DNA from 4 places in the Ureibacillus thermophilus genome. Region 1 is predicted to be linked to each of the others. Evidence: riboswitches for the same ligand, from Rfam matches in the RefSeq annotation. Region 1 holds a riboswitch; each other region holds the start of a gene.
The links. Region 1 has a riboswitch for S-adenosylmethionine ahead of metA (homoserine O-acetyltransferase MetA). Riboswitches for the same ligand answer to the same signal wherever they lie in the genome.

Region 1 (8,026 bases):
TTTTCATGAGAAGCTGGCTTATGTTGGTTCCACCCTCTATTCAGAGCAGCATGTGAATTTAGGCATCCTCCGCCTTGGCAAAGTGTTTCAAGTGGAAGTGAATAAAGATTTTGAGAAGCGCGTGAAATATTACGAAGAGCGAACAAAATTTATTGATACGATCGTGTCACTTATTAAAAATAAGAAGCCAATTGAAGAAAAAGCCATCAACGTCATTAATTTGTGGTATACAAATGTGGAAAAAAATAAAGAAAATATTTTAAAGGATCTTCAATTAATTGGAAAACTTATTGGATTTTAATATAAAAAAACTGATGGAATGCATACATTCACATCAGTTTTTTATTTTCAAGTAATATTTAATGATCCAGCGGCTAGAAATCAGACGGAAAAGTATTTTTATATTCATTTGCTACCACATTCCAAAAATAGTTTGCGTATACTCATTATTTCCAGCAAAGCGTTGTTCTATAGTTGGAAAAAAATGAGATGTTCATTTGCACCTTTTTTTCATTGATGTATACTTGTGAAGAGGTGATTTTATGTTTATCAGCGAAAAACAAGTAGAAATCCGCTATGCGGAAACGGATCAGATGGGGGTTGTCTACCACACAAATTACGTGGTGTGGATGGAGCTTGGAAGAACACAATTAGTCCGCGATTTAGGCTATGATTATGCCAAATTGGAGGAAATGGGTATCGTATCCCCCGTCATTGAATTAAATGTGCAATATAAAAAAGCCATGCGTTATGGACAAGTGGCGACTGTTCGTACTTGGGTGGAGCAGCATGATAAATTGCGCACAATCTATGGCTATGAAATCTTGCATGAAGATGGTTCTGTTGCAGCGACAGGAACAACGGTTAATATACTCGTTACAAAGGAAAATTTTAGACCCGTTCCACTAAGAAAAATCGATCCAGGTTGGGACGCTAAATACCACGAAATTGCTCGAACAAAAAAGGATTAATCATACATGAGGCTGGGACAAATCTAAAAAACATCACTTTCTCCAAAGAGAAAATGATGTTTTTTTTGATATGTTATTAAAATTGATTTCCGTTCCGGGGACGCTTTCCGCGGGCCCGGCTCGAGCCTCCTCGGAGCTCATTACTTCGCTCCTGCGGTGTCTCGAGACACGGGCTGTTCCCGCAGGAGTCGCCCCGTCACTCCAATCAATTTTTAGTTATATCAATTTTTTATCAAAACTCTTTCAACTGCCCCTTTAATTTTTTGTTTATGTCCCAGCCTCTTTCTTTTGATTATTCTATAATGGTTCCGCGATTTTTGTTATAATGACGATTGTGAGTAAAAGGAGGGATGTTTATGGCGCTAACGGTAGAAACGGTGAAATGTTTTATTGTCTTGACGAATACTGCCCGGGAAGCAATAAAAGAGCATTTTGTCGACGAACAAGCCTTTTTTCAAATGCAATCGTCTTTTTTTGTTTATTTAGAAAAGACGTCCGTTGAAGAAACATCCCTTTCCCTTACCATTTATTTTGAGAATGAACGAAATGAAAAATTAGCGAAAAAAATGAAGGAACGCGTCGTTATTTTAGACTGCGTATTTGATAGAAAAAATGGACTCATCGCAAAAAATTTCCGAACGAAGGGGAAGCATACCCCTGTCAAAACCAATCGAAGAAAAGCGATGAGAATTCATTTTGCACCAACGAGAATGAATGGACACTCCTATCCGGAAGTCTTTTTAAGAACCATCGCCGAATTGCCCGTTGCAACAGACAAATATCATTATGTCAACAAACGAATCGCCAGCTGGGAAGGATATTTAAAAGTATTATATAAAAATGCCAACATCGATGATATCGAAGCAACTATACAATCGGTATCCTACAGTTCAGACTTTTCAAACGCTACCCTCAAACTTAGCGGGATTGCTAATAAAGAGTGGAAAATATTAAAAGGAATGAACGTCTATATAAAAGGGATAAAAAATGAAGTTGGGGAAGTAGTGAAGACGAATGCACAACGTCAAAGCGTTGACATTGAATTAACGCCTCAATTGAGTAAACTTGCTAAAGAAAAGGATTTCGATTTCCCCACAGAAACGGTCACTTTCAGCAATGCCTCGACAAAATCCCAGCTCAACCGCTTATTAAAAGGCTTCGAACAATTAAAAGAAGGGCTTGCGGCCAATCCCAACTTGGAAAACTTTTTATTTGAAGACGAGCCAAAGGTAGCAAAACGAAAAAACCACATGCAAATTGAATTTCATAATCCATTAAATGAATTTCAAAAAGAAGCGGTGCTTGGCGCTCTTGAAACTGAAGACTTATATGTCATTCAAGGACCGCCTGGAACAGGGAAAACAACGGTCATTTCTGAAATTTGCTACCAAAACGTGAAAATGGGATTAAAGACGTTAATTGCTTCCCAATCAAACTTAGCGGTGGATAATGCCTTGGGCCGCCTCCTTTCGAATAAAGATATTCGGATTTTGCGCTATGGACGGACAGACAGCATCGAAGAAGAAGGGAAAAAATTTATTGAGGAAAATGTGGCGGAATATTGGAAAATTCAAACCTTTGAAGCTCTTTCCAATGAAATTAGGCAGCACGATGAAAAAGAAATCCTTTTAAAAAATGCCATTCAAGATTGTAAGCAGCAGATTGAAAGTTTGGAGAAAAAAGCAGCTGCATTAGAAAAGGATATTGTGAGGAAACAGCAGGCTGAAAAGGAATTACAAGAAGCCTTTGCAACTATTGCTGACTTAAAAAAGCAGATTATTGCGCTGAATAAGGAAAAAGAAAAAAAGGAACAAAGTATTGCAGCTTGCCAAACAGCGTTACATGAAAAAATCGAGAAACTAACTGAAATTGAAAGTGCGTTATCCAGCAAAGAGGCAGAAAAAATCCGCCAAGAAATCAGCGAAGCAGAACGGCAAATGGAGGAAAGCAAACATTTCATTCGCTTTAGTAAGACGAGGGAGCGACTGCAAAGAGTGCAATGGGAATTGCAACAAGTTTCCAATGAACTTTCATTATTGGAAACGAAAAGGGAGCAATCGGATGAGTTGCTGACTCAATTGCAATCTTTAAAAAAAGTAGATGAACTCAAAGAGTTTATCGAAACCTATGGAATCCGGAGAAAATTTGCCATCAACCAGCTGCTTTTGGACATGGAAAAACTCCATCAGCAAATATTGGAATTGAAACCGGCCATCCAAATTTCTGAACGGATTGAAAAAGCCATTGAATACAACCAGAAAACATTGAGAATTCCCATTGAACCCGTTTCATTGCCGCCGCACCACCATTATTCCCTACATGAAGTGAATGAGTTTTTGAATAAACTTGCCCTTGCTTTCAAACAGCAAAAAATCAATCGGCAAAATGGCATTCCTTCCATTCGAGGGCTATTTTTAAGACGGCTGTTTGTCAATGAACTATTGCATCAATATCAATCTTTAGCGGATGAATCAAGACTTGTTTTCAACAAATTAAAAAAAGCTGTTTATGATCAATATTTAGAAAGCATCGGCATCAATGAAGGCCAAATTCAAACATTAGAACAAAAAAGAAATCACCTAGAGCAAACTCTTTTGCAATATGAAAAAGAACTGGACGAGCTGCAAATCGAAAAAGCTGATTTTATTCCATCCGTTGATGAACTTCAAGCAGTAATCCATTCATTGCAAGAAAAACTCTATCATCTTGAGAAACAACAAGAAAACCTTCAAGTTTTTGAAACACAAAAAGCTCGACTGAAAAAAGAAATCGATGAAAACGAACGGGAACTTTCCCATCAACAAGCATTAGTAGAAACTTTGGAAAAGGAAATTAAATCGCTGCATCGTCAAGGAATTGCGATGGAACGAAAAGCAGAAGAATTTCAGAAAATCTTAAAACGAACCCCAGAATTGGAATTGGAAGAGACGAATAAAAAAATAAAGAACTGCTACCTTGAAATTGAAAAATACGAACGCCAAATCAAGCGGCTGCCAATTACAAAGGAAATCCAAAAAGAATGGTTCTCTTTATTAAACCGAGCAACAGAACAGGATTTAGAAGAAATTCGAAAACTTTACGTCAAACACGCGAATGTCATTGGTACAACCTGCGTTGCCTCTGCCAATAAAGAGTTTATGGACAACTATCCGATTTTTGATGTAGTCATTATTGATGAAGTGTCAAAAGCCACACCTCCTGAACTTTTGCTTCCAATGTTAAAAGGAAAGAAAATCATCCTTGTCGGCGACCATCATCAACTGCCGCCTTTAATTGGCGACGATACCTTTGAAGAAACGCTGGAAGAAATCTTGAAAAATATGGATGGTTTTGAAGAAAAACGAGAGCTGGAAAAACTGTTGGAAGAATCTTTATTTGAACGCCTTTATAAAAACTTGCCAAGCACCAATAAGAAAATGCTTGGCATTCAATACCGCATGCATGAAAAAATTATGCAAACGATTGCACCTTTCTATCAAAATGGAAATGAATCTTTGCAATGCGGCCTCACAAACTCTGATGAAGTAAGAGACCATCGACTGGAAGGCCACTTTGTAAAACGACATGAACATTTGCTATGGTTTGACATCCCAAATGAGCCGTTTTATTTTGAAGAACGGATGCAAGAAGGTTCCAGCTTATTCAATACTTCAGAACTAGAAATCATTAAGGAATTATTGATAGACTTAAACGATGCAACGGCAAAAGGGAAAGAAAATGGGCAATTTGAGAAAGAAGCGTTAAAATCTGTGGGTGTAATCAGCTTCTATAGAGAACAGGTTAACCGGGTGAATCAATTAGTTGAAGAACTGAATTTGCCTCATTTGCATATTCGCACAGGTTCAGTCGATAAGTTCCAAGGAATGGAAATGGATGTCATTTTATTAAGTATGGTACGCAATAACCAACATGGGGAAATCGGCTTTGCCAAAGACTATCGCCGTTTAAACGTCGCTTTATCCCGAGCGCGGGAATTGCTGATGATCGTCGGCAGCTCTGAAATGTTTACAAAACGTCCGAAAAAGAAAGAAACGAGAGAGATGTATCAGCGCTTATATGAGGTTGTGAAAGCCCTGCAAGGAATACGAACAATTACGAAGGAGCCTGCGACATGGAACTCCAACAATTAAAACAACAATTAGAAAAAGAAATGAAGGGAACGATTGTTCATACGGATATTTGGTGTCTTCCTATGCATACGTATGAAATCACCTATCAGCCCATCGAAAAAAAGACGATGGATATTTTAATGAAAATTTTGCTGTTTTCATTTCAAAAATCCACTTTTGAAAACGCGGAAGAACTGAGCGACATTTTATTGGTGGAGCCTTTATTTATAGAAGATTTGATGCGGAAAATGCAAAAAAATGGGTTGCTGGCAAGGGAAAACAAGGTTTATCAATTGACCGAAAAAGGGAAGCAACAATTTGCCCAGGGAGTCTTTGAAGAAGAATTAGATCCTGTGACGGTGGAGTTGTTATATAGCCCAACCCATTCCAACATTTTCCATGGAGATATAGAAGAAGTATTGGATTATGATGATTTTCCAGACCAATTATACCGCTATATGAAAAATGAAGAGGAAACATTGAATCAAGAGTTTTTCATAAATGAAATACAAAAAATGTACTTGGATTCAATGGACGAAAGTGAGCAGGAAATCAAATCCATTTTATCATTGGAAAAGGTGCAAATTAATGATGTTCCATGCATTGAACTGATTATTTGGAACAATGAAAAGAAGGAATTTTTTCCTCGGGTGTGGAATACGTTATTAAATAATTGGGATGAATTTTTAGAAAAAGAAATATTTGAGAAGGAAAAGTTGGAGTGGTTCGAGAAATTTCAGAGTGAAATCAAATAGCTCGAATATTGCATTTCTCTATTGGATATGTTAGGATATTCTTAATTTTATATGGAATTAATACTTTCTTATCAAGAGAAGTGGAGGGACTTGGCCCAATGAAACTTCAGCAACCTCTAACGGATGTTAGAAAGGTGCTAATTCCAGCAAGGTGTAACCTTGGGAGATAAGAGAGTGTGCATGAAATATTTGTACCCTCTCATTCTCATTGCTGGAATGAGAGGGTTTTTTATTTCAGATTATTTAGAAATGGGGGACAAGGGAATGCCAATTAATATTCCTAAAAATTTACCAGCTGGAGAAATATTAAGAAATGAAAAAATTTTCGTCATGGAAGAGGACCGCGCATTATCGCAGGACATTCGGCCATTAAACATTTTAGTGTTGAATTTAATGCCTGAGAAAGAAAAAGCGGAACTTCAATTGCTGCGCTTGCTTGGAAATACGCCGCTGCAAACGAATGTAACCTTTTTAAATACTGCTACATATGAATCAAAAAATGTATCAAAAAGCCATTTAGAGTTGTTTTATAAAACATTTGATAAAATTAAACACCGCCGTTTTGATGGAATGGTCATCACAGGGGCGCCTGTGGAACGCATGGAATTTGAAGAAGTCAACTATTGGAAAGAATTGACTGAAATTTTAGACTGGGCGAAAGTGAATGTCACATCAATCATTTATATCTGTTGGGCTGCACAGGCGGCTTTGTATTACCATTTTGGCATTGGCAAGTTTGAATTGCCGAAAAAATGTTCCGGCATTTATTCCCATACAATTACGGACTTAACGAACGATTTAGTTCGTGGTTTCAACGATGAATTTGTGGCGCCTCATTCACGATATACATCTGTTTCCATCGAGGAAATCGAGCAGCATCCGGATTTAAAATTATTAAGTTATTCTGAAGAAGTTGGGCCTTTTATCATTCAATCAAAAGACAATAAACACATTATGATTACCGGTCACTTGGAATATGATGCCACAACCCTTGCAGAAGAATATGAGCGTGACATAAAGAAAGGTTTGCCGGTCGACATACCAGAAAATTATTTCCCTGACAACGACCCAACAAAACAGCCAAAAAATTATTGGCGCGCCCATGCCCACTTATTATTCTACAACTGGTTAAACTACTACGTTTACCAAGAAACGCCGTACGATTGGCACTATGTGGAAGATGCCATTAATTTCGAAATTTAAACAGAGCTGTAAAAATTCTTCTATTTCGGAAGAATTTTTACAGCTCTTATTTTTAGATGAAAAACATTGCCACAATCGTAGTTACAACGAGTCCGATTACAACAGGAACTAAATTTCGTCTCGCCAATTCAAACGGACTTACGTTACAGATGGCAGCAGCCGGAATTAACGCCCATGGTACAAGCGTTCCCCCGCCGACATAAATCGCTGCAATTTGCCCAAGGGCCGTAAGCGTTGCAGTTCCATCGCCAATGACTGTTCCAAATAGATTGGCAATGGAGCCGACTAATGAAATGCCCGAAAATCCGGACCCATCTAATCCGGTAATAGCGCCGACACCAGCAACGGTTACTGCCGCAACTTCCGCTGTCATTGGCACAACGGCTGCCAAAGCGCCCCCTAAATCGTTGATGATGCCTTGGGATGTTTCAGGCAAATAGTCGCCGATGATTTGTGTGAATCCTGAATCTCCTAAATAGAAGAAAGCGGCGATTGGAATCACTGGTCCAAACACTTTAAAACCAAATTGGAATCCTTGAATTAAGTAACTTGTCGTTTTTTCAAGTCCTGCATTTTTATGGGCAAACATGGATAGGAGCAGCAGAAGTACAAGGGTTGTTCCGCCAATGAGCGCCGTTGCATCCCCGCCGGTTAAATCAAAAATCGCCATCGCGACTACATTTAATAAGAAGGTAATCGGTATTAAAATAGCAAAAAATCGTTTTTGATTTTTCGTTAAGAGATGTGCTTCCACTTCCTCTTCGTCTTCTTGGCCACCATCAAAACCGCCAACCATCTCAATAGTTCCCCGTTTCAAATCCCTTCTGAGCAAGAAAAATGCTGTAAAAGTTGTCACAACGCCCATCACGATGACAAGAGGAACGCTAGCAGAAATGACATCGCTAACAGGGAGTCCTGCTGCATCAGCCGTCAATTTCGGTGCGCCTTGAATGATAAAATCGCCAGATAGCGCAATCCCATGCCCGAA
Region 2 (8,026 bases), 1.2 Mb from region 1:
GAGGAAAAGTACGAATCTGCAAAAATGGAAGAAAAAGTGGAAATTGAACCGTTTGATGAAACGAAAACTCCTGCCAGCGTTCCCCCGCAATTTGCCGAAAATAAAATGAAAAAAGCTTTTGGCCAAGTGCCAAATACGAGTTTTTATGAACTTGGCAATTTGCAAATACAAAAGGTGAACGGGAAGTATGTTTATATCGCTCCCGTTGAGTTTGCTGGATTTTTTAAATGGTTGAATGGTAAAACAACGCCTGGCTATTTTAAGATGAGCGCAACGGATGCCAATGATAATCCGGTCTTTGTTGCAAAGGAAATGGTTTACGTGCCTTCAGCATTTTTTAATAAAAATTTAGAACGGCATATTCGTCTCGAATATCCGACGCTCATTTTCTACGGTGAGCCTCAGATGGAGGTGGATGATGATGGGACGCCTTATTATATCCGTTCTTACGGTGAATTTATTTCAGCACGGAATGGGTTTGATGTGAAAGGAATTGTGATGGTGGATGCTTATTCAGGGGCGATGGAGAAAATTCCTTTAGAGGAAGTGCCTGAATTTATTGACGGGGCTGTTTCACCTGAAGCAGTGAGCCTGCAAAACAGCTATTTCGGTAAATATGTCCATGGCTTCTGGAATAGCGTCTTTGGTAAAAAAGATGTGAAGCTGCCTTCCGATGAAGGAACGGAGGCCAATGTGAGCCCGGTCTTTAACCAAGATGGGGAAATGTATTACTTTACGGATTTCACAAGCCCGAAAGAAGGCGTAGATTCCATGCTTGGCTATTCATTAACTCATGCGCGGACAGGAAAAGCGGTGTATTACACAGGAAATTTAGAAGAATCGTATATGGATTCCCAAGGGGCTTTAGATATTATTGAGAAGAAGTTTATTGAAAAACAATGGCATGGAGCTATGCCAATCCTTTACAATTTCTATGGAGAAGCGAGCTGGCTTGCACCGGTTCTTGATTCCAACGGCTTTCTGCAAAATTACTTTATCGTCTCTGCAGCCAATCCGGAAATTTCCGTTTATGGTTCAACTCCAAATGAGGCGTTAAGGCAATATAAAACGGCTTTATCCCGAGGAGCAAGTTCGGTGGAAGGTTCAAGCAACGCCGAGGAGAAAACTGTTGCTGGAGTGGTTCTCCGCGTATATAAAGAACGGGTTGGTGATTATACTCTTGTTTCCTTCTTGCTCAATAACGGACAAAACTTTGTGGTAAGTTCACAAAATGAGCCGCTCTCCATCTACCTGCAAGAAGGGGATCAAGTAGTGATCCGTTATTTAGAAACGGGTGAAATCTTCTTGCCGGTAAAGGCGTTGAAAATTGAAGGAGTCGTCAATATCGGTTTATAAAGAAAGGGCTGTCCAGAAAGTCGAACACTTTCGGAAACAGCCTTACTTCTTATAGTAATATTCTCTTAAAAACTTTCCCTGCGGTGGTTACAAAACGCGCCTCCTCGTCGCAATTTATCTGCGGCAAAAACTCTAGCTAAAGCCGCAAAGGGGACGTCTCAACTTTTCAGACGCCCCTTTAATTGTTGATCATTTTGGAAGATTACTCTGAACGCTGCTTAATATAATTGAGCATTTCTTGTTTTCTTGACTGCATTTGTTCTTCTTTGTAGGGATTGACTTTTGAGAATTGCTTCTTTTGTTCTTGTAATTGCTTGCGTTCCATGGTAAAACGATTTTTTGGTTCATGTTCGAATATATATTCTAAATGGAACAGTTGAAGGAGTGCTACTTCAGGATTCTCCAGATTATATACAAATTTGATATTCCAAACGGTTGTGTAGGAAATATATTGATTCACATATTCTGTAGCATACTGGTATTTTTGCTTATCAATTTTATGTTCAATGCTTCGATGGATATTTCCTAAGCATAGGTTAATTTCAGCAATTGTCCGGTAATAACTTCTTATATGTTTAAGATGTTGGCGTTCGAGGGATAAAGCGACTTGTTTATGTTGTCTCATCATTTCTCTTCCCTTCGCGGCATCATGATTAATTTGGAAAAACTGACCAATTTATTTTATTTTAATATGCCAGATGTTTGAAAAAAAGGATTAAGGAGCGAAATAGGAATATTTAATCAGTTTAAATGTGAAAATAGTTCTATAATGGAGATAGCTGTAGACCTTATTATTTATCTTTATACATTTTTAGTTTTATTGGATTGGGCATTATAGAAGTTTAAGAGAAAAAATAAAGAGTTTTGACAAATCTAAAAAAACATCACTTTCTCCAAAGAGAAAATGATGTTTTTTTGATATGTTATTAAAAATTGATTTCCGTTCCGGGAACGCTTTCCGCGGGGCCCGGCTAGCCTCCTCTGAGTCATTCCTTCGCTCCTCGTGGTCTCGAGAGGGCTCGTCGCAGGAAAGCTTTGCTTTGCGACTAAGCGTGCGCGACAGGAGCTCGCCCCGTCACTCCAATCAATTTTTCGTTAGTTCAATTTTTTATCAAAACTCTTTCAGCTACCCCTATAATTTTTGGTTTATGTCCCAGCCTCTTTATGATTATTTCCAAGTGAATCCTTTGGACGCTAAAAATTCTTTGATGAATGGACGGCGTTGTTCACTGAGGAAATCCGCCATTTGCTTCGTCCAATTGGATACTTTTTGATTGGAGCTTCTGGATGCATAATAGTTTTCCATAATCGCATCGTATTTATCTAAAAGCTCATCATATTTTTCAGCATCATATTCATTTTCATGCAATACGGCTTCCACTGGGAGTCTTGGTTTTGTTTCATTTCGTTTTGTTGGTTTCCCGATTGTCATTGCAAAGAGCGGGAAGACGTGTTCTGGAAGGTTAAATAATTCGCTGATTTCTTTTGGATTGTTTCTTGCGCCGCCGATATAACAAATGCCGTAGCCTTCAGATTCTGCCGCAACGACAAAGTTTTGCGCAAAAATCGCCACATCCGCAACACCCACTAAGACATTTTCCGCCGTATCCACTGTAATATCGACACCGTGTTTTTTCCCAGCTACTTCTAATCGTTTAAAGTCGACACAGAATAACAAAGCAGCCCCGGCTGTTTGAAATTGAAATTCATTTTTGGAAAGTTCTCCGAGTTTTTGTTTCTTTTCTTCATCTGTCACCAAAATTACACTATAGGCTTGTACAAAATGGGAAGAAGCAGCCATTTGTGCCGTTTGAATTAGATCAATAATTTTTTCTTTTGGTATTTCTTCTCCTGTATATTTGCGTACAGATGTATGACTACGCAATAATTCTTTTACGTTCAACATTTACACCCCTTTTATGTACTGGTTAAGTTGAAGATCGCTCTTTAAAGCGATGTTTCTCTTCCTAAAGGTATCATATTATACTTTTTAGCCAATGACAAAAATTTGAATTAAAGAACGCCTATCCATTCATAATAGGACAAGAAGGTAGGCTCGGTTTATCATCGGCATTCCGAATTGGATGAAATCTTTTGTTGTGAAGGCATATTACAGAGGAAAATGAAGAGAATCGCTTTTTCGGCACAGTCTTTACAAGAAGATATTTTGGGGGGGAATGAACATTTTTTTCTCTTCATTTATGGAAAAATCAATTTTGTTCTATTATACTCAAAAAAATAAAGAAGTTTTAAAATTTTCAAAAAGTGGTTGACAGAGTGGGATACTATGTTTTATAGTTAATCCAACGATGGAAAATCAATCATACTCTTATCAAGAGAGGCGGAGGGACTAGGCCCAAAGATGCCCGGCAACCTGCAAGAAATTGCAAAGGTGCTAAATCCTACAGACGTTTGTCTGAAAGATAAGAGGAGGAAATGTACGTGTACAAAGCCCTCTTCTTATATGAAGAGGGTTTTTGTTTTATCTTCCATGCCTTCTCGAAACCTTCCATCAAATTTATGTTTAGGAGGAAATATCATGTCCGAATTCAAACCAGAAACGCTATTACTTCACGGTGGTCAACAACCTGATCCAGTAACAGGTGCAATTGCCGTTCCGATTTATCGCACGACGGCTTATGCCTTCAAAAACACAGAACATGCACGAAAATTATTTGCCCTTGAAGAAGCCGGAAACATTTATTCCCGCATCATGAACCCGACAGTCGATGTGTTTGAAAAGCGTGTTGCCTTGCTAGAAGGGGGCTCTGCAGCTGTTGCTCTATCTTCCGGTCAGGCGGCAGTTGCCTTCTCCATTTTAAATATCGCCAATGCGGGAGATGAAATTGTCTCTGCTGGATCATTGTATGGCGGAACATATAACTTATTTGCTAACACATTACCTCGTTGGGGCATTACAACAACATTTGTAGATGAAAGAGATCCGGAAAACTTCCGCAAAGCAATTACGGACAAAACAAAAGCAATCTATGCAGAAGTAGTAGGAAATCCTAGCTTAAATATTTTAGATATTGAAGCAGTAGCAGCAATTGCCCATGAACATGGCATTCCATTAATCATCGACAATACGTTCCCATCTCCATATGGATGCAATCCAATTGATTTTGGAGCAGATGTTGTTATCCATTCAGCAACAAAATGGATTGGCGGCCACGGTACAACAATCGGTGGCGTTGTGGTAGATGCAGGAAAATTCGACTGGACACAAGGTCGATTCCCTGGTTTCACAGAGCCTGACCACACATATCATGGCATTCGTTACGGCATCGATACAGCCGGTGCAGCTTTTGCAACAAAAATGCGCGTCCAATTATTGCGCGATCTTGGCCCAACTTTAGGACCGGATGCGGCATTCAGTTTCCTTCAAGGATTGGAAACTCTTCACCTCCGCTATCCAAGACACAGTGAAAATGCAGAAAAAGTAGTGGCATTTTTGAAAAACCACCCATATGTGGAATACGTGAATTATCCAGGAGATGAATCATTCGAATCTCACCATTTAGCGAAAAAATATTTGAAAAACGGTTATGGTTCTATGGTGACATTCGGTATTAAAGGTGGCCGTGAAGCAGGAAGCGTTGTTATTGACAATGTAAAATTGTTCTCTCACGTTGCAAACGTTGGAGATGCAAGATCCTTGATTATTCATCCAGCTTCCACTACTCACCAACAATTAACTGCTGAAGAATTGAAAATTGCCGGTGTAGGAGAAGAGCTTATCCGCTTATCCATCGGTTTAGAAAATGTGGACGATATCATTGCAGATTTAGATCAAGCTTTAGCCAAAGCAGCAGCTGAATTCGGCGTGAAAAACGCGTAAAAGTGGATTACAAAGCCCCTCTCTTTGTTAAATATATAGAATCGGAGTTTTTTCAAGTGCTTCCCGTTCTCATTTGAGCGGATATAATATTCCCGGCTGCCCATTTGCAGCAAGTAAAATTTAGTTATGAAATAGCTGCTCATTTGCAGCAGATTTAAAAGAAAACGGTTTGCCGCAACCATTGCCCATTCGCAATGGATGAATAAAGTAAATACAAGCTGCCCATTCGCAGCATGGAGACGCCTCTTCACGGATTTATTTGGTTGTTCACAAAACATTTATAATGTGTGAATTGTATTCCCATTCGAGTACAATTCACATGCTTTCTTATTCTAATTGCTGACCCGTCATTTAGCAGTAATGATTGTTTTTTTATAACCCATCCCCTTTTTAAAATAAAACCAAGTAAATTAATTAGGATACTTGAAATTAGTGATTAAATGATATATATTAATAATAAGAGGATGATTAGATTCCATCGTATTGAGATCCCCCCTAAAATAAATGGAAAGCCTGATGAAAGGCTTTCCCTCTTTAATTAATAAAGGAGCTGGTTCAATGAGCAAGGTCTATAGCGCTCAAAATTTTGCGGCTTATATTATATATGAATTAAATGAAACAAACACTTTTGTGAACGCAAAGGCATTGCAGCATTTGCTTGAAGTTGTTAAAAGATGCTGGGAAAATGTTTTTGGATCGAATCCTTATAGAGAAGAATCGTATTCCATGTTAACTCATGATTATGTTGTAAAAGAAGTTTATGAAGCTTATAAAGAATTTGGAGAACAGCATATTTCAAAGCCGGCAAATGAGTGGTATTTAAAATATGGAGAGTTCCAATTAATCCTTAGACCTTATGCAGTGCCTGCCTTTTCTAAAGAAGAGGAGAAATTAATGAGAAAAATTTTAAATCAATATCGGCATGTATTATTCAAACAGGCATCATAAAGAAATGACTGGTCAGTACAATGTTCGTACTGGCTATTTTTATTTCAAAATTGAATTCATTTGCTATATTATAATAGTTGTATGCCTTTCCACAGAAAACAATTGTCCATCTTGGGTAGAATCCCCTTGAGTTTCTTTTGTATATACGTTAAAATTTCTGTATGTTTCAAAAAATATAGAATTTTATTATTTTTTAAACACTACAAATTGAGTGTTTGTGTAATATAAAGATTTTGCACTCGCTTGCTTATTAACAAAAATTTCAATTGAAAGAAAGATGGAGGCGAAAGAAAATGGCAACAATCAAGGCGGCCATTTTAGGATTTGGCACAGTCGGTCAAGGCATTTACCATATATTGAACGAAAAAAGGGAAGATTTACGGAAAAAATTAGGGGTAGAATTAGAAGTTGCAAAAATATTAGTTCGTGATACATCAAAAGAGCGAGTTCCAGGAACGCGTCATCTGTTGACTGATAGCATTGATGATTGCTTATCTGTTAAGGGATTGCAAGTAGTTTTTGAAGCCATTGTAGGTGAAGAGCCTGCATACACATATTTGAAAAAAGCGGTTATGAATAAATGCCATGTTATTACAGCAAATAAAGTGATGTTTGCAAAATACGGGCTTGAGCTGCAAGAACTTGCCAAACAAAACGGCGTCTTTGTCGGTTATGAAGCGACTGTAGCAGGTGGAGTGCCTGTCATTAAGACTATGAAAAATATTTTGTTAGTTAATGATGTCACAAGAATTCAAGGAATTTTAAACGGCACATCCAACTACATTTTGACAAAGATGCGTGCGGAAGGCTGGTCTTTTGATGAGGCGTTAAAAGAAGCGCAAGCCCTAGGATATGCAGAAGCGGATCCGTATATGGATATTTCTGGCCAAGATGCATTTAAAAAGCTCATGGTTTTATCAGCTTTAGCTTTTGGCGAGCAGCCAAACTGGGCGGATGTAAAAGTTGTTGGTATCGACGGCATTACTCCAGAACAAGTAAAAGAAGCAAAAGAAAAAGGGCTCAGGTATCGTCACGTGGCTGAGGTGGAAAAATTGCCGGATGGTACAATTTTTGCCCAAGTGGGGCCAATGCTTGTCAGCAAAGAACATCCTCTATATCCAATTGACGATGTATTTAATGCTGTTACAATGGAAACAAACTATATTGGCACTTTAACGTTAATCGGCCCAGGGGCAGGAATGTATCCAACGGCCAGCGTGATGGTGGAAGATTATGCTGAAATTATTGGCAAACGTGCAGGTTTTGTTGTAACCATATAAAAAAGATGCTTCTTGAAATGCTTCTCGCCGCTTCTTTCAAGAAGCATTTTAATTTTGGTGGGCAAAAAAAGATCATCCATCTCCCATCTGGGGTGGATGATCTTTTTATTGATTCGTCTATTAATCTTCGTCTTTTACGTCCATGTCTTCAGGAATAGGGGTATTTTGCCAAAGGTCCATTTCTTCTTTTAACAGTTTTAGCTGTTCACGGTAAGTTTCAAATTGGTCGCTGTTGATGAGAAACTGCTCGCCGTCGTGGACTGCTTTAATGCGGCCTTCATAAATGTAGCGTAGGACCATTTCTTCCGGCATGGAAATATCTTTTGCCGTCTCGCTTACAGTTTTATACATTTTTGACCCGCCCTTTCATTTATGATTTTACTGCATAAACGACCCGTCATTTCTTACTTTTATTTTACATTATTATTATAGGAAGCGGCGAGAATTTAAATCGTTTTTCAAAACGATGTCACCTTTTGAAAAAATATGGTAGCATTACAGTAAAATGTATATAACAGGAGGATGTGCAATGAATATACTGCCATACATCTTTGTGCTGTTTGCAGCTGTGTTGTGGGGCACCACAGGAACAACTCAAACC
Region 3 (8,026 bases), 430 kb from region 1:
TTTTCATGGCCTGGCAAATCCCCCATGACCACATGAAAGCCTTCTATTCTTAATTTTTCTATTAACCATGCATACCAACGATGATGTTCAAAAGCGCTATGGACGATGACTACAACAGCTTTTGGCTGTTCATCGGTTTCCCACTTCCACATAGTGTTCCTCCTATATCTAGCAAAACTTCTATAGATGCTGTAGTGTATTTTCAAAGATTTTCTGATTTGTTAGGATAAATATACATAAATAATACATTAGAAATGGGGAGCTTTGCGATGATTTATCCTTACCACGATAAAGAACCAAACATTCATCCATCTGTATTTATTGCAGACCATGTAACCATAACTGGAGATGTGACAATCGGCGAAGATACGACCGTCTGGTTTGGCACGGTCATCCGTGGAGACGTTGCACCAACAATCATTGGAAAACGCTGCAGCATTCAAGATTTAAGCTGCCTGCATCAAAGTCCAAATAACCCTCTCATTATTGAAGATGAAGTTATTGTTGGTCATCAAGTGACTTTACATAGCTGCATTATTCGCAAACGGGCTTTAATCGGTATGGGTGCGATTATTTTAGATGGTGCAGAAATTGGGGAAGGAGCCCTTGTTGCCGCTGGAAGCTTAGTCCCTCCCGGCAAAAAAATTCCGCCTCATTCCGTAGCAATGGGAAATCCTGCAAAAGTCGTCCGGAATGTGACGGAAGCGGAACGGAAAGATATGGACCGCATTATCAACGAATATGTTCAAAAAGGAAAATACTATCAATCTTTGAAAAAATAATAAAAGAGGCTGGGACATAACGAATAAAGTGAATGAACTGCAAAAAGATTTTTTGTAAAAAATTGATTGGAGTGGCGGGGCGAATTCCTGTCTCGCACGCTTAGTCGCAAAGGGGAGCAAGTTCAAGGAAGTAATTTCAAAGCTTTCCTGCGACGAGCCCTCTCGAGACCCTGAAGGAGCGAAGGAATGACTCAGAGGAGAGTCTAGCCGGGCATGCGGAAAGCGTCCCCGGAACGGAAATCAATTTTCTTCAATTATCAAAAAAACACCATTTTCTCCCGTGAGAAAATGGTGTTTTTTATCTTTTGTCCTAGCCTCTTCTTATTTATTTTATAGCCCCGCTTTTTGACGCAATTTTTCTGCCACGTCCGTTCTTTCCCATGGCAAATCGATGTCTGTGCGGCCAAAATGACCATAAGCAGCTGTTTGTTTATAAATTGGTCTACGCAAATCAAGCATTTTGATGATTCCGGCAGGACGCAAATCAAATAGCTCTTCCACCCATTCAACAAGCTGGCTTTCGCTCACTTTGCCTGTTCCAAAAGTGTCGATGGAAATAGACACTGGACGGGCAACGCCAATGGCATAAGCAATTTGAACTTCCACACGGTCAGCAAGCCCTGAAGCAACGATATTTTTCGCTACATAACGAGCGGCATAGGCAGCAGAGCGGTCCACTTTTGTTGGGTCTTTTCCAGAAAATGCTCCTCCTCCGTGGCGGGCATAGCCTCCGTAAGTATCAACAATAATTTTGCGGCCTGTTAATCCTGCATCTCCTTTTGGTCCACCGATGACGAAGCGGCCAGTTGGATTGATGAAGTATTTTGTATCTCCATCTAATAATTCAGAAGGAATAATGGCTTTAATAACTTTTTCCATAATATCTTCTTTAATTTGTTCTTGACTGACGCCTTCATCATGTTGTGTAGAGATGACAATCGTATCAATGCGGCGAGGAACGTTGTTTTCATCATATTCAACCGTTACTTGCGTTTTTCCGTCTGGACGCAAATAAGGAATTTCTTTTGATTTGCGGACTTCCGTTAATCTTCTAGCCAATTGATGGGCCAAACTAATAGGCAGCGGCATGAGTTCAGGCGTTTCATTGCACGCAAATCCAAAGATTAGCCCTTGGTCCCCAGCGCCAATTGCCTCTATTTCCTCATCTGTCATCAATCCTTCTCGGGCTTCTAATGCTCGGTCCACCCCTTCCGCAATATCAGGGGATTGTTCACCAATCGCTGTGAGCACCGCCAAGTTTTCCGCATCGAAGCCATATTTGCCTCGCGTATAGCCAATTTCTGCGACAGTATCACGAACGATGGTTTGGATATCTACATATGTTGTTGTTGTAATTTCTCCCGTTACAAGAACCAATCCTGTCGTCGCAATCGCTTCGCAAGCAACCCTTGCATTTGGATCTTCTGCGAGTATGGCATCTAATATGGCATCTGAAATTTGGTCGCAAACTTTATCCGGATGCCCTTCTGTTACGCTTTCTGATGTAAATAGTCGACGATTTGACATTCATTTTCCTCCTAAATTGTTGAGACAAAACTCTTATGATACGGTACTCATTATCCATGATCCTTTTTTGACTTTCGCCCGTAAGGAACATTACGAGGATAATGAAAGGTAAACTTGCTAATCTATTTTAGCTTGAATCATTTCATTTTAAAATTCGAATAAAAAAAGTTCCTATCCACATCTGTCATGAGGAAAGGAACTAAAATCTCTACCTTTCACTCTTATCGTTCAAGGTAATCCCTTGCATCAGGTTAGCACCACGCATTATTATATAGATAATGCAGGTTGCCGGGTTTCATAGGGCCTTAACCCTCCACCAGCTCTGGATAAGAGTATCCGTTCATCCAACATGTTACGTAATCTATACTATTATGTCAAATATTTTTTCTTTATTCACTTATAGTGCATATTTCTTCCATTTTCTTGCAATAATAGGCAAGAGATGTCAAAAAATTTCATAAATAAATTTTCGAATTAGTATAGATTATTCCATCTAATGTGTTATACTAATTTTTGTATTATATATAAATTAAAGCTAATTTCCCTAAAAATAAAAAAAGGATGGTATTTAATCGATGAATTCAGTAGAAGTTGCAAATGAACTGAAGGAATTATTAAAAGGTAAGAACATAAGCAACCAATTGTCTGTGCCTCAATTAATTGAAAAAGCAGTGATTCGCGGTGAAGCAAGACTCACTGTAGACGGCGCAATTGTTGCTGAGACTGGGAAATATACAGGCCGTTCCCCAAAAGATAAATTTATTGTGGAAGAAGAAAGCATAAAAGATAAAATCGATTGGGGTAATGTGAACCGCCCGATTTCTTCTGAAGTATTTGATAACTTGTATTTGAAAGTTTTGAATTACTTAAAAGAAAAAGATGAGCTATTCGTATTTAAAGGCTTTGCCGGAGCTGATAAAGAATCGCAATTGTCAATTCAGGTTGTCAATGAATACGCTTGGCATAATCTATTCTGCCATCAATTATTCATCCGTCCAACAAAAGAAGAATTAGCTTCTCATCAAGCTGAATTTACAATTGTATCTGCTCCTGGTTTTAAAGCTGACCCATCTGTTGATGGAACAAACTCAGAAGCATTTATCATCATTTCTTTTGAAAAGAAAATCATTCTAATCGGCGGTACAGAATATGCTGGCGAAATGAAAAAATCCATCTTCAGCATTATGAACTATCTATTGCCTGAAAAAGGAATTCTTTCTATGCACTGCTCTGCTAATGTTGGCGAAGATGGCGATGTAGCATTATTCTTCGGTTTATCCGGTACTGGTAAAACAACTCTTTCTGCAGACAGCGACCGTAAATTGATTGGTGATGATGAACACGGTTGGTCAGACAACGGTGTATTCAACATCGAAGGCGGATGCTATGCAAAAACTATTAATTTATCTGCTGAAAAAGAACCAGAAATTTACAATGCCATTCGATTTGGAACTGTATTGGAAAACGTTGTAATCAACCCAGATACGCGCGTTCCTGATTATGATGACAATACGTTAACTGAAAATACGCGAGCTGCTTATCCAATTCATTTTATTGATAATATTGCAATACCATCGATAGCTGGTCATCCAAAAACAATAATCTTCTTAACTGCAGATGCTTTTGGAGTGCTTCCTCCAATCAGCAAATTGACGAAAGAACAAGCAATGTACCATTTCTTAAGCGGATTTACTTCTAAATTAGCGGGTACAGAACGCGGTGTTACTTCACCAGAACCTGTATTCTCAACGTGCTTTGGTTCGCCTTTCCTTCCGCTTCCAGCAACAAGATATGCTGAAATGCTAGGCGAGAAAATCGACAAGCATGATGTGCAAGTATTCTTGGTGAACACTGGTTGGACTGGCGGCGAATACGGTGTTGGAAGCCGTATGAAACTTTCTTACACTCGTGCAATGGTACGCGCTGCTATTGAAGGCAAATTAAACGATGTGGAAACAAAACAAGATGCATTTTTCGGATTACACATCCCAACAAAAATTGACGGAGTGCCTAGTGAAGTGCTAGATCCACGCGATGCTTGGGAAGATAAAGAAGCATACGATGAAAAAGCCCGTTATTTGGCAAATCTTTTCAAAGAAAACTTCAAAAAGTTCGATAATGTTTCAGAAGAAATTTTGAAAAAAGGTGGACCATTGGTTTAATCTTTAATAAAAAAGGGGGCGTCTGAAAAGTGGACACCCCCTTTTTTTATCTCTTAAAAAGATTGAAAAGAGCTTCTGAAAGTCAAAAACTTTTTTCACTTCCCTTATCTTTCATCCACTTGCAAATAGATTGCACCGTTTCTCGATTAAGATTTGGCGGAAAATGATGGGCAAGCCCCGACATATACCATGTTTCCACTTCTTTTCCCGCCTCTTTCAACGCCTTTTCTAATCTTTTGGATTGTTCTATGCTTACATTTTGGTCTTCCGTTCCATGAATAATAAGAACCGGCGCTTGAATGCGTTCCACTTCATATATAGGGGAACGCTCTTCATAAATTTCAGGATATTTATTAGGCGAGCCGCCAATAAGCCGCTTTAATGTCCTCCTTAAGTCGACCCTTTCATAATATAGTTCAGTGAGATTGGATACGCCCGACCAAGTGACAACGGAGCGAATACTTTTGCTTAAAATGGCCGTCCATAATGCCATCATGCCGCCTCGGGAAAATCCAAAAAGATGAACTTTATCCACTTTCGCAAAAGTTTTTACAATTTCAATTCCATAAAGGGCATCCAAGCGGTCATCTCCCCCAAATTCATCCCGGCCTTCTCCGCCGCGGTTCCCACGGTAATATGGGGCAAAAACAACGAAGCCATTTAAGGCAAATTGAGCAATCCGGGCAGGTCTTACCATACCGACCGACTGCAATCCTCCCCGCAAATATAAAAGCCCTTCATAATGCCCTTCTTTAATGGGCTTTGCAAGCAATCCTTTTACTCGCAAACCATTCGACCAATAGATAATTTCTAAAAGTTCCACTTGAGGATTAGGGGAAGGATATTTTCGAATTGATTCAATGCTGCCATTTTCTTTCAAATTTCTTCACTTCCTGCATCATTATTTTCATTCCTTCATCCTTCATATAAAAACTGGCGCAAGGATGATTCACTGCTTCGTCCATCGTTAAAAACAGACGTCCAGTTGTTTCATATTGCCCCAAAAACGAATCGATTTTCTCCACTTTTGCTAAATACACAACTTTGCAAAAAGGTTTACGTGCATATACCATATAGTGGGCAAACAATTTTAAATCCTTTATATGTACAAAGGTTTCTTCATATACTTCCCGTTTTGCTGCTTCCTCGAGCGTTTCCCCAGGTTCTACCTTGCCTCCTGGAAACTCCACCCCTCGCTTTTCATTGAGGGCACAAAGCCATTTTCCGTCCTTTTGAACAAGCACTAAAACATGCTTTGGCTCCATTGGAAAGGGAGGACCGCCAAAACTTAATTCCACTTTATTGTTGTTTAAATCGTAAAATGTAAACATCCCTTCAACTCCTATACATACCTATAGTGTAGCGAAGGGATGCGGATTATTCAATTGCGGAAGTAGGGCAATTGTTCTACGAATTCTTTCACTTTTTCATCGCCAAACTCATGGATTAAAGCATAAATTTTTTTCAACCGCGTATCAATTTCATCATTTTCATCGTCTAAATGATATTGCAGATAAGGCAAGTGAGCCCTCACAAAATTATCAAACTCCAATGAGTTCAGCTGGTTAAACAGCTTTTGAAAAATAAAAGCTTTTTCCGGCTCCAATTCAATTCTAAATTCGCAAGGCTCCCCCGTTGGAATATAGTTGTATGATTGGTTGAAAACACTCACATAAAGCGTTGTCTTTTCGATAGAAATCACCCTCCTTTTACTTTCATTATGGAGTAAAAAGCCGCTACTATACGATGAAATTAAAAAACCTCAAAAGTTCTACGAAAGAACTCTTGAGGATCGCCGTTCAAATTTATTTTCCTAAGAAGGCTGATAGCATCCATGTATGTTTTTCTAAACTTTGGAAAGTAGCATTTAACATATCTTCCGTGCGGTCGTCCCCTTGATTTGCTGCCTCTTCCATCGCTTCCTTAATCAACTTCATTGTGGCTTTGAAATCGTCGATAATTGTTTGAACCATTTCTTCAGCGCTTTCTGAACCTGCAGCTTCTTTAACGCGAGATAATTCCAAATGCTCTTTCATTGTGGCAACAGGTTTTCCGCCTTTTGTTAAAATCCGCTCTGCCACTTCATCTAAATTGGTTGTAATTTCATTGTATAATTCTTCAAATTTTTCATGCAAAGTAAAAAAGCTTGGACCCGTTACATACCAATGGTAGTTGTGAAGTTTTGTGTATAGCACTGAATAAGTAGAAACAAGCTCATTTAACTGCTGAATAAGTTTATCGTTTTCCATATTGTCACCTCATTTACATATTTTTCATTGCTTATTTTTATTATACTGGTTGTGGCAGGCTGAAACCATAACAACTTCTTGAAATTTCAAAAAGCTCTCAACAAGTAGTATAGGTTTTTTCATTGGAATTATTCTAAATGTTCATTTATGATAGTGTTGTTAGAGGTGATTATGTTGGACAGTGGAATACTTGTCGTAGTGGGAATTATTTATCTCATCTTTATGATTGGAGCGATTGCTCTTTTTATTCATTTCAAAAGAAAAGGCGCTTTCAAACAAACCGTTGATACGAAACAAGAAAAAAACATGAATATAGGGAATGAGCAAGTAAAAAAATGAAACACCTGTTTATTTGGCTGATTCGATTTTATCGAAAATTTATTTCTCCTTTGACGCCGCCCACTTGCCGATTTTATCCAACTTGTTCTCAATATGGACTTCAAGCCTTTGAAAAACATGGCGCCATAAAAGGCTTGATTTTAACAACGATCCGCATTTTAAAATGCCATCCTTTTCATCCAGGCGGCATAGATCCTGTCCCTGACAAATGGCCTTCGAAAAAAAAATAAATTTCGAAGGTTTTTCTTATTGTCTTTTTACCCAAATTCATGGTAATATTATTTCCGTGAAATTTATAAATCGTAATCATTACTATTTATAAAAGGAGTATGAAAATGAAAAAATTTATTGTCTTTATGTTAGCAGCTGTGATGATGCTATTAGCAGCCTGCTCTAATGATGAGCCAACGAAAGAAGCAAATAACCAAATTAAAATTTATACAACAGTATATCCACTCGAATATTTTGCCAAACAAATCGGCGGAGAATTTGTCGATGTTTCATCTATATATCCGCCCGGCGCAAATGAACATACTTTTGAACCTACTCAAAAGGATATGATTGCTTTAGCCGATGCAGATTTATTTTTCTATATCGGTTTAGGGCTCGAAGGATTTGTGGATAATGCAAAAAAATCCCTTGAAAATGAACATGTAAAATTTGTGGCAGTGGCAGAACAAGTCGATGAAGAAAAATTGCACACTTCCACTGGACATTCCCATGAAGAAGCAGGAGAAGAGCAGGAGCATGAACATCATCATGGAGATGTCGACCCTCATCTTTGGCTTTCTCCAATGATTTCAAAAGATTTAGCATTCACAATAAAAAACGAGCTTGTAAAATTGCTGCCTGAACAAGAAGAAACTTTCAATCAAAACTACGAAGAGATAACTAAGCGGCTTGATGAATTAGACCAACAGTTCCAAGAGCTTGCTAACAATGCTTCAAAGAAAACATTCTTTGTATC
Region 4 (8,026 bases), 500 kb from region 1:
TTCTTCGCGGTTTTCATCGCCAGAACGTACAGCAATTATGTTTACATAAGGTGATTCTGAACCTTCAATAGCGATGGAATCTTCAATTGGGTTGATACCAGCATCAATGGCGAAGTTGGAGTTGATGACAACAGCATCTCCTTCTTCATTTTCATAGTAAGTCACCATCATTTCAGGAGCGTCAGTTGCTTCAATTTTTAAGTTTTTCGGATTTTCTACAATATCCTCTAAAGTAGCTTTTGTTTTATCAATGCCATCTTTTAATTTGATTAAACCTTGTGTTTCAAGCAAAGATAAAATGCGGCCATGGTCTGGAATGGAATTGGAAATTAAAATGGTTGCACCATCAGGTAGTTCATCTAAAGATTTATATTTTTTAGAGTAAATGCCGATTGGTTCGATGTGGATTCCACCAGCATTTACAATGTCATAGCCTTCTTCTTCCACTTTTTGTTCAAGGAATGGAATGTGCTGGAAGTAGTTAGCATCCAAATCCCCATTGTTTAAATCTTCGTTTGGTAATACATAGTCTTGATACTCTTCAATTTCTAAATCAATGCCTTCTTTAGCTAAAATTGGTTTTGCTTTTTCAAGGATGACTGCATGAGGTGTATGGGAAGCACCTACTTTTAATGTAACTTTTTCTTTTTGGTCTTCGTTAGTACCTTCATCAGTAGAAGAATTTGAATCTTCTTTTGAGCCGCATGCTGCTAGAGCAAGTACAAGCACTGATAGCAGTAAAAATGACAATAATTTCTTCATATCTATAACTCCTTCTCCTTCTTTATTTTTTATGTGAACGGCTTTCGCCTAATCACCCGACTAACGCTTGTCCGTTTTAGCGGTAATCATATCGCCTATCCACTGAATGATAAAGACAATGACTAAAATTAAAATCGTTGCCATCAGTGTGACATCTTCCCGGCTTCGTTGGAAACCTTCCAAAAAGGCCAAGTTTCCTAAACCGCCGGCGCCGATGATTCCGGCCATCGCCGTATAGCCAACAAGGGCAACAGCCGTAACCGTAATACCTGAAATGAGGGCAGGTTTAGATTCTGGAATTAATACTTTCCAAATGATTGTAAAGGTATTCGCTCCCATGGATCTTGCTGCTTCAATTACACCTTTATCCACTTCTCTAAATGCGATTAATACAAGGCGGGCATAGAATGGAGCCGAACCGATAATCAACGCCGGCAAAGCGGCATTCACCCCGCGAATGGTCCCAAGCAAAAATTTTGTAAACGGAATTAATAAAATAATTAATATGATAAACGGAATCGAACGGAAAATGTTGACAATAGAGCCCGTCAAGAAATGCACCACTTTATTTGCCCATAATTGATGCGGGCTTGTCAAAAACAGCAAAATTCCAATTAATAATCCAAGAACGAAGGTAATAGCTGTAGAGATGATTGTCATGTAAAGAGTGTCATAGGTTGCTTGCCACATAATATCCCATTTGACATTAGGAAAGAAAGTCTCAATCATTTGCAATCACCTCCGTTTGAATGTTCATCGTTTGCAATTTATCTAATGCCTTTTGCACTTTTTCCTGTTCTCCAACAAGCTGAACAATTAAAGTTCCATAAGGGCCGTTCGCTGTTTGGGAAATATTGCCATGGACGATATTCACTTCAATTTGAAATTCTTTTATTAAATAAGAAATAACTGGCTGTTCCGATGTATTTCCTACGAAAGTCAGTTTTACTATTTTTCCCGTTGGATAGTTTTTCAAAATGTGTTCAATCGCTTCTTTAGTTTCTTTAAAATCGGATACTTGCATCACAAAGTTTTTCGTAATTTCCGCTTGAGGATTTCGGAACACTTCAAGAACTGTTCCTTGTTCCACAATACGTCCCGCTTGCATTACTGCTACCCGATGGCAAATTTTTCGAATCACGTGCATTTCATGAGTAATTAACACAATGGTCAAACCAAGACGCTCATTTATGTCTTTTAACAGACTCAAAATGGAGTCCGTTGTTTCAGGGTCCAATGCACTTGTAGCTTCATCGCATAGCAATACTTCAGGATTATTGGCTAATGCTCTCGCAATCCCAACACGCTGTTTCTGGCCGCCGGAAAGCTGGGATGGATAAGCATCTCCACGTCCTTTCAATCCAACAAGCTCAATCAACTCTTGTACCCTTTTTTCTCTTTCAGCTTTTGGCACACCCGCAATCTCTAACGGGAAAGCAATATTTTCCGCAACTGTTCTCGACCACAACAAATTAAAGTGTTGGAAAATCATGCTAATCTTTTGCCGCGCTTTTCGCAATTCTTTTCCTTTAATTGAAGAAATTTCTTGACCATTGACAATAACTGAACCGCTCGATGGTTTTTCTAGTCCATTCAAAAGGCGAATGAGCGTACTTTTTCCGGCACCGCTATATCCGATGATTCCGAAAATTTCACCTTTTTGAACGGATAAACTGACATGATCAACTGCGGTTAATTGTCCACTTTTCGTTTTAAATATTTTTGTGACATCTTTTACTTCAATCATATAAGTACTCCTTTTTTGCAAACCGCAATGATGTAATCGTTCTACATTTGTGAATTTTACAATTTTTATGATTCATATAACATGAAATAAAAAAAACCTCCTACTTTGATAAGTAGAAGGGAAGTTGAACTACCCAAGAAGATACGTAAAACTTCCTCTTATCTTTCAAAGTAATCAATACTTTGCGTGATTTGGCACCTTATCATATTAACTATGATGGTTGCCGGGTTTCATAGGGCACTTCCCTCCACCACTCTTAATAAGAGTTGACTATTTAATTATGAAATCAATGTATCATGGAATCTATTAGATGTCAACTATAAAGTCAACTTTTCATATAAGTTTTGTACGGATTTAAAGGCATAGACTTTTTCGTAAACTTTTCCATTTTTTGTAATAATCAAACAAGGAACACTTTCAATTTGCTGCTCAAAAGCGAATTCTTCCAAATAATTAAGATTTGCTTTTCCCATTGGAATTTGAGGAAGCAATGCTTCAACCACTTCCATCATTTTAGAAGCAACCATACACGTCCCGCAAAATGGTGTATATAAATAAAAAGCTGTTAGTTCATGTGTTTCTGCTTTTTCTTTCCACGTTTCAATTGTCCATTCTTCCATTTCCATCATTTCCTATATTAAATATTCTTTATGAACTGAAAAATTAGCATCTCTCAGTAATTGGGCCAGCACTTTTCGGGGTGCATTCGCCACTTCCATATATGTCCTTGGAACATTTAAATGAATAGCTTCCGAGTAAATCCGTTTCATGAGTTTCCTCAGTTTTTCACCCGATTGATCGGCATCAAAAAAAGTATAAAGCTCACATTCTTCATATGGTTCAAGGAGCTCTAACAGGGCATCTTCGCTAATCGTTCCATTCGTGTAAACAATCTTTACCTCTTCCGCTAAGATGGGGACCAATTTCAGCATATCTGAACGACCTTCTACAATAATACATTTTTCATACGTCATATTGCTCACCCCATGCACGATAATAAAAAGGCTGTTTATTTATTATATTAAGTTTTTAAAAAAACGCCAGTTCTTGCACTGGCGTTTACTCTACCTTATTCGGAAATCAATTCCTCATATTTTTCAGCTGTCAACAATTGTTCAATTTGAGAAACATCTTCCGGCTCCACCACAATCATCCAAGCTTTTTCATATGGCGATTCATTGACAAGTTCAGGGCTGTCTTCCAACTCTGCATTCACTTCTACCACTTTCCCTGAAATCGGCGCATATAATTCCGAAACCGTTTTAACGGATTCCACGCTACCGAATGGCTCGCCCACTCGAATTTCATCGCCTACTTGAGGAAGTTCCACGAACACAATATCGCCAAGTTCAGATTGTGCATAATCTGTGATTCCTACACGTACTTTTCCATCTTCTACTTTTACCCATTCATGTTCTGAAGTATAACGCAAGTCCTTTGGTACTGACATACTTTAACCTCCATAAAATATGTAATCTTTTTAACAGTTTGACATATTTCTCTAGCGAAAACAAGTCACTTCCAAACCTTTTCAAACTCTTCCTCTTTAAATCCAAGAGTCACCTTTTCCCCATTTGTTATAATAGGCCGTTTAATCAACATTCCATCTGAAGCAAGCAATTCCAACTGCTCTTCCTCAGACATCGCATCTAGTTTATCCTTTAAGCCAAGGGATCTATACTTTTGACCGGATGTATTAAAAAATTTTTTCAGCGGAAGTCCGCTTTTCTCCCAATAAGATTTTAATTCTTCTTTTGTAGGAGTTTGTTCTACAATATGAATAGCTTCATATTTTATTCCGTTTTCATCCAACCATTTTTGCGCTTTTTTGCAAGTGGTGCATCGTGGATAATGTATAAATTTCAGCGTCATTTCTTTATCTCCTTATTTTTCATGATTTTTCTATCAACTCTTATTTTTATCATGCATGATTCGAATCATGTGTTCAAGCAGAGTTTTCATGAAATTTTAATACATTCTATTGTAACCATTCAACGATTGAAGGAAACAGTGGGATAATTAGCCGGGTTGTTTGCCGACCAATGGATAAAAAATGTCCGAAAGCTGTTGTGATCGGCTTTCGGACATTTTTTGGCTGATTATACGATATATTTTTCTGCTGCGATGAGGCGATCAGCAGCTTCGCGTTTTTTCAAGATTAGGTTGTATGGATTGTGGCGAGTTAATTTGCGCAATGCAGAAAGCGTGATGCGTGCATTGTCTCCTTCCACAGAAGCGATGATGATTTCTTTTGCTTCTTTTTCAATTTCTGCAAAAGCTTCTTGGCAGAAGATTTGCGTATACAATAATTTTTGTTGTGCTTTTTCAAGGCCATCTCTTTCAATAGCTTTTGCTGTACGCAATACTGTTGATTCCATTGCATATACATAGTTTGCGATGTTTGCAATGTTCACCAACACTTCTTGTTCTTGATCAAGTTTTGTACCGAAGCGTTGTGCAGCTACCCCTGCAGCAAGAATGCCGATTTTCTTCGCATTTTTCACAAGATATCTTTCTTGTGCTAGCGGTTCATCGCCCACTTCTTCAGGCATCAACATAAGCAGCTCTTCTTGTAAGTTTTGTGCAACTTGCAATAAAGGAAGTTCTCCTTTTAACGCTTTTTTCATGAATGTGCCTGGTACAATCAAGCGGTTGATTTCATTTGTACCTTCGAAAATACGGTTGATGCGAGAGTCGCGGTAAATGCGTTCCACTTCATATTCAGACATGAAACCATAACCGCCGTGAAGTTGAACTGCTTCATCCGCAATGTAATCCAAAGTTTCAGAACCAAACACTTTAGCGATGGAGCATTCAATTGCATATTCCGCAACAGCTTTTGCTACTGCTTTGCCATCTTTTGCTTCATCGGCAGATAATTTGCTGAAACGGTCTTCAAATAAGCCTACTGTACGGTAGTTAAGCGATTCAGAAGCATAAAGCTGAGATGCCATTGTAGCAAGTTTTTCTTTTGTTAAGTTGAAGCTTGAAATAGGCGTATTGAACTGCTTGCGCTGATTTGTATATTGGATGGCAAGCTCCAATGCTCGTTTTGAAGCGCCTACTGCACCAATGCCTAATTTATAGCGGCCGATATTTAAAATGTTAAATGCTACAACGTGACCTCTTCCAACTTCGCCTAATACGTTTTCCACTGGAACTGGCACATCTTCTAAAATCAATGTGCGAGTGGATGAAGATTTAATCCCCATTTTCTTTTCTTCCGGACCAACAGAAACGCCTGGGAAAGAGCGCTCAACAATGAATGCTGTAAAATGTTCGCCATCCACTTTCGCATAGACAATGAATACATTGGCAAAACCAGAGTTTGTAATCCATTGTTTTTCGCCGTTTAGAATATAGTGAGTTCCTGCTTCATTTAGTTTTGCAGTTGTTTTGGCACCTAATGCGTCAGATCCTGAACCTGGCTCTGTCAACGCATAAGCGGCAATCCATTCGCCCGTTGCAAGTTTTGGCAAATATTTTTGTTTTTGTTCTTCATTGCCGAAAAGAACGATTGGCAATGAACCGATTCCAACGTGGGCGCCGTGCGTTAAGCTGAAGCCGCCAGCACGGGACATTTTTTCTCCAATTAGAGCTGAAGTAATTTTATCAAGACCTAAGCCGCCGTATTCTTCAGGAATGTCAGCGGAAAGTAGCCCCAGTTCCCCTGCTTTTTTCATTAACTCTACAGAATGTTCAAATTCATGGTTTTCCAATTTATCAAATACTGGCAATACTTCGTTTTCAACGAATTCTTCTGTCGTTTTGGCAATCATGATATGTTCATCTGTAAAATCTTCCGGTGTAAACACTTTTTCTAAATCCACGTCTTCAATTAAGAAGCTTCCACCTTTTACAAAGTCAGTTGTTTGAACCATGTCAATTCCTCCCTATCACGTTTTAAATCTAGCAAACGAATTAATATAAAATTTCAAATACGCCAGCAGCTCCCATACCGCCGCCAATGCACATTGTCACAACGCCATATTTTTTGCCTTGTCTTCTTAATTCATGGATCAGCTTCAATGTTAAGATGGCTCCAGTTGCACCTAGCGGATGTCCTAATGCAATCGCGCCTCCGTTGACATTTACTTTATCCATATCTAAACCTAGATGGCGAATAACTTGAAGGGATTGGGAAGCAAAGGCTTCATTGAGCTCCCATAAGTCGATATCTTCTTGTTTCAAACCTGCCAATTTCAACGCTTTTGGCACGGCTTCAATTGGTCCGATTCCCATCACTTCAGGTGGAACGCCCCCAACAGCAAAGCTTAAAAATTTTGCCATTGGTTTTAATCCTTGTTTTTCAGCTTCTTCCCGGTCCATTACAAGAACTGCTGCAGCGCCGTCGGAAGTTTGGGATGCATTTCCAGCTGTCACTGTGCCATTTACGCTGAAGGCTGGACGCAATTTCGCCAACACTTCCTTCGTTGTTCCTGGACGCACTCCTTCGTCCACTGAGAACGTAAAGCGTTTTTCCTTCAATGTATTATTTTCATCAACATAATGCTGTACGACTTCAATCGGAACAATTTCATCATTGAATTTACCTTCTTGAATCGCCTTATGAGCTAATTCATGGGAACGAACAGCAAACTCATCTTGATCTTCGCGGCTTACTCCATAGCGTTTTGCCACTTCTTCTGCCGTATGCCCCATGCTCATGTAATATTGCGGAGCCTCTTCAGCAAGTTTAGGGTTTGGACGAATCACGTTCCCCATCATTGGCACCATGCTCATAGACTCCACTCCACCGGCTACAATCGCCTTTGAATGGCCAAGCATAATTCGCTCAGCTGCATAAGCAATTGATTGTAGACCAGAAGAACAGAAACGGTTGATAGTAATGGCTGGCGTTGTATCTGGAAGTCCTGCCAATGCCCCGATATTTCTTGCTATGTTCATTCCTTGCTCTGCTTCCGGCATGGCACAACCTAAAATTAAATCATCAATTTCTCCTTCATATCCTGAACGTTTAATTGCTTCTTTTACAACGATTGCACCAAAATCATCAGGGCGCATTTGGGCAAGGGATCCTTTTTTCGCCTTGCCGATCGGCGTTCTTGCCCCTGATACGATTACTGCTTCGCGCATATTAACTCCCCCTTTGTTCGTCTATATTAATTGCGCAACGGTTTTCCAGTTACGAGCATATGTTGCATGCGTTGTTGTGATTTTTGATCAGCCACAAGTTCTAAGAATGCTTGGCGCTCCAGATTTAACAGATATTCTTCCGGCACTTCTGTTCCATATGGCACAAGGCCTCCTGCAATGACATAAGCAAGTTTTTTCGCAATTTTTAAATCATGTTCGGAAATGTAGCCGCTAGTGTACATATTTTGAGCTGCGAGTAGAAGCGTTGCATAACCGGGAGCTCCTACCACTTTGATTTTCTTCTTCACAGGTGGTTTGTAGCCAGATTCATATAATTGAAGTGCCACTTGTTTTGCATCGTAAATCAAGTGGTCAGGATTTACAGAAATGCCATCCTGTTTGCCTAAGAAGTTGTTTTCA

Region 2: linked by a shared signal. The riboswitch ahead of DKZ56_RS01350 (O-acetylhomoserine aminocarboxypropyltransferase/cysteine synthase family protein) and the one ahead of metA (homoserine O-acetyltransferase MetA) in region 1 are both predicted to bind S-adenosylmethionine.
Region 3: linked by a shared signal. The riboswitch ahead of metK (methionine adenosyltransferase) and the one ahead of metA (homoserine O-acetyltransferase MetA) in region 1 are both predicted to bind S-adenosylmethionine.
Region 4: linked by a shared signal. The riboswitch ahead of DKZ56_RS12835 (methionine ABC transporter ATP-binding protein) and the one ahead of metA (homoserine O-acetyltransferase MetA) in region 1 are both predicted to bind S-adenosylmethionine.

The regions. Positions count from the first base shown of each region.
Region 1 is NZ_CP036528.1:2,069,435-2,077,460, forward strand. Features, by position in the region: gene DKZ56_RS10250 (transcriptional regulator) at 1-301, shown strand, start outside; gene DKZ56_RS10255 (acyl-CoA thioesterase) at 543-971, shown strand; gene DKZ56_RS10260 (DEAD/DEAH box helicase) at 1,328-5,101, shown strand; gene DKZ56_RS10265 (hypothetical protein) at 5,083-5,835, shown strand; SAM riboswitch class I at 5,901-6,008, shown strand; gene metA (homoserine O-acetyltransferase MetA) at 6,100-7,038, shown strand; gene DKZ56_RS10275 (hypothetical protein) at 7,091-8,026, opposite strand, start outside.
Region 2 is NZ_CP036528.1:293,522-301,547, reverse strand. Features, by position in the region: gene DKZ56_RS01365 (hypothetical protein) at 1-1,356, shown strand, start outside; gene DKZ56_RS01360 (hypothetical protein) at 1,559-1,981, opposite strand; gene nfsA (oxygen-insensitive NADPH nitroreductase) at 2,525-3,262, opposite strand; SAM riboswitch class I at 3,683-3,786, shown strand; gene DKZ56_RS01350 (O-acetylhomoserine aminocarboxypropyltransferase/cysteine synthase family protein) at 3,896-5,197, shown strand; gene DKZ56_RS01345 (hypothetical protein) at 5,756-6,145, shown strand; gene DKZ56_RS01340 (homoserine dehydrogenase) at 6,439-7,425, shown strand; gene DKZ56_RS01335 (MerR family transcriptional regulator) at 7,546-7,776, opposite strand; gene DKZ56_RS01330 (DMT family transporter) at 7,955-8,026, shown strand, end outside.
Region 3 is NZ_CP036528.1:2,499,619-2,507,644, forward strand. Features, by position in the region: gene DKZ56_RS12355 (alpha/beta hydrolase) at 1-152, opposite strand, end outside; gene DKZ56_RS12360 (gamma carbonic anhydrase) at 270-782, shown strand; gene metK (methionine adenosyltransferase) at 1,113-2,309, opposite strand; SAM riboswitch class I at 2,528-2,642, opposite strand; gene pckA (phosphoenolpyruvate carboxykinase (ATP)) at 2,885-4,471, shown strand; gene DKZ56_RS12375 (alpha/beta hydrolase family protein) at 4,554-5,351, opposite strand; gene DKZ56_RS12380 (NUDIX domain-containing protein) at 5,329-5,802, opposite strand; gene DKZ56_RS12385 (transposase) at 5,853-6,173, opposite strand; gene DKZ56_RS12390 (Dps family protein) at 6,277-6,720, opposite strand; gene DKZ56_RS12395 (hypothetical protein) at 6,895-7,059, shown strand; gene yidD (membrane protein insertion efficiency factor YidD) at 7,056-7,289, shown strand; gene DKZ56_RS12405 (metal ABC transporter solute-binding protein, Zn/Mn family) at 7,395-8,026, shown strand, end outside.
Region 4 is NZ_CP036528.1:2,566,289-2,574,314, forward strand. Features, by position in the region: gene DKZ56_RS12825 (MetQ/NlpA family ABC transporter substrate-binding protein) at 1-762, opposite strand, end outside; gene DKZ56_RS12830 (methionine ABC transporter permease) at 823-1,491, opposite strand; gene DKZ56_RS12835 (methionine ABC transporter ATP-binding protein) at 1,484-2,509, opposite strand; SAM riboswitch class I at 2,665-2,775, opposite strand; gene DKZ56_RS12840 (thioredoxin family protein) at 2,827-3,129, opposite strand; gene DKZ56_RS12845 (toprim domain-containing protein) at 3,142-3,483, opposite strand; gene gcvH (glycine cleavage system protein GcvH) at 3,579-3,959, opposite strand; gene DKZ56_RS12855 (arsenate reductase family protein) at 4,025-4,381, opposite strand; gene DKZ56_RS12860 (acyl-CoA dehydrogenase FadE) at 4,609-6,390, opposite strand; gene DKZ56_RS12865 (acetyl-CoA C-acetyltransferase) at 6,431-7,606, opposite strand; gene DKZ56_RS12870 (3-hydroxyacyl-CoA dehydrogenase/enoyl-CoA hydratase family protein) at 7,633-8,026, opposite strand, start outside.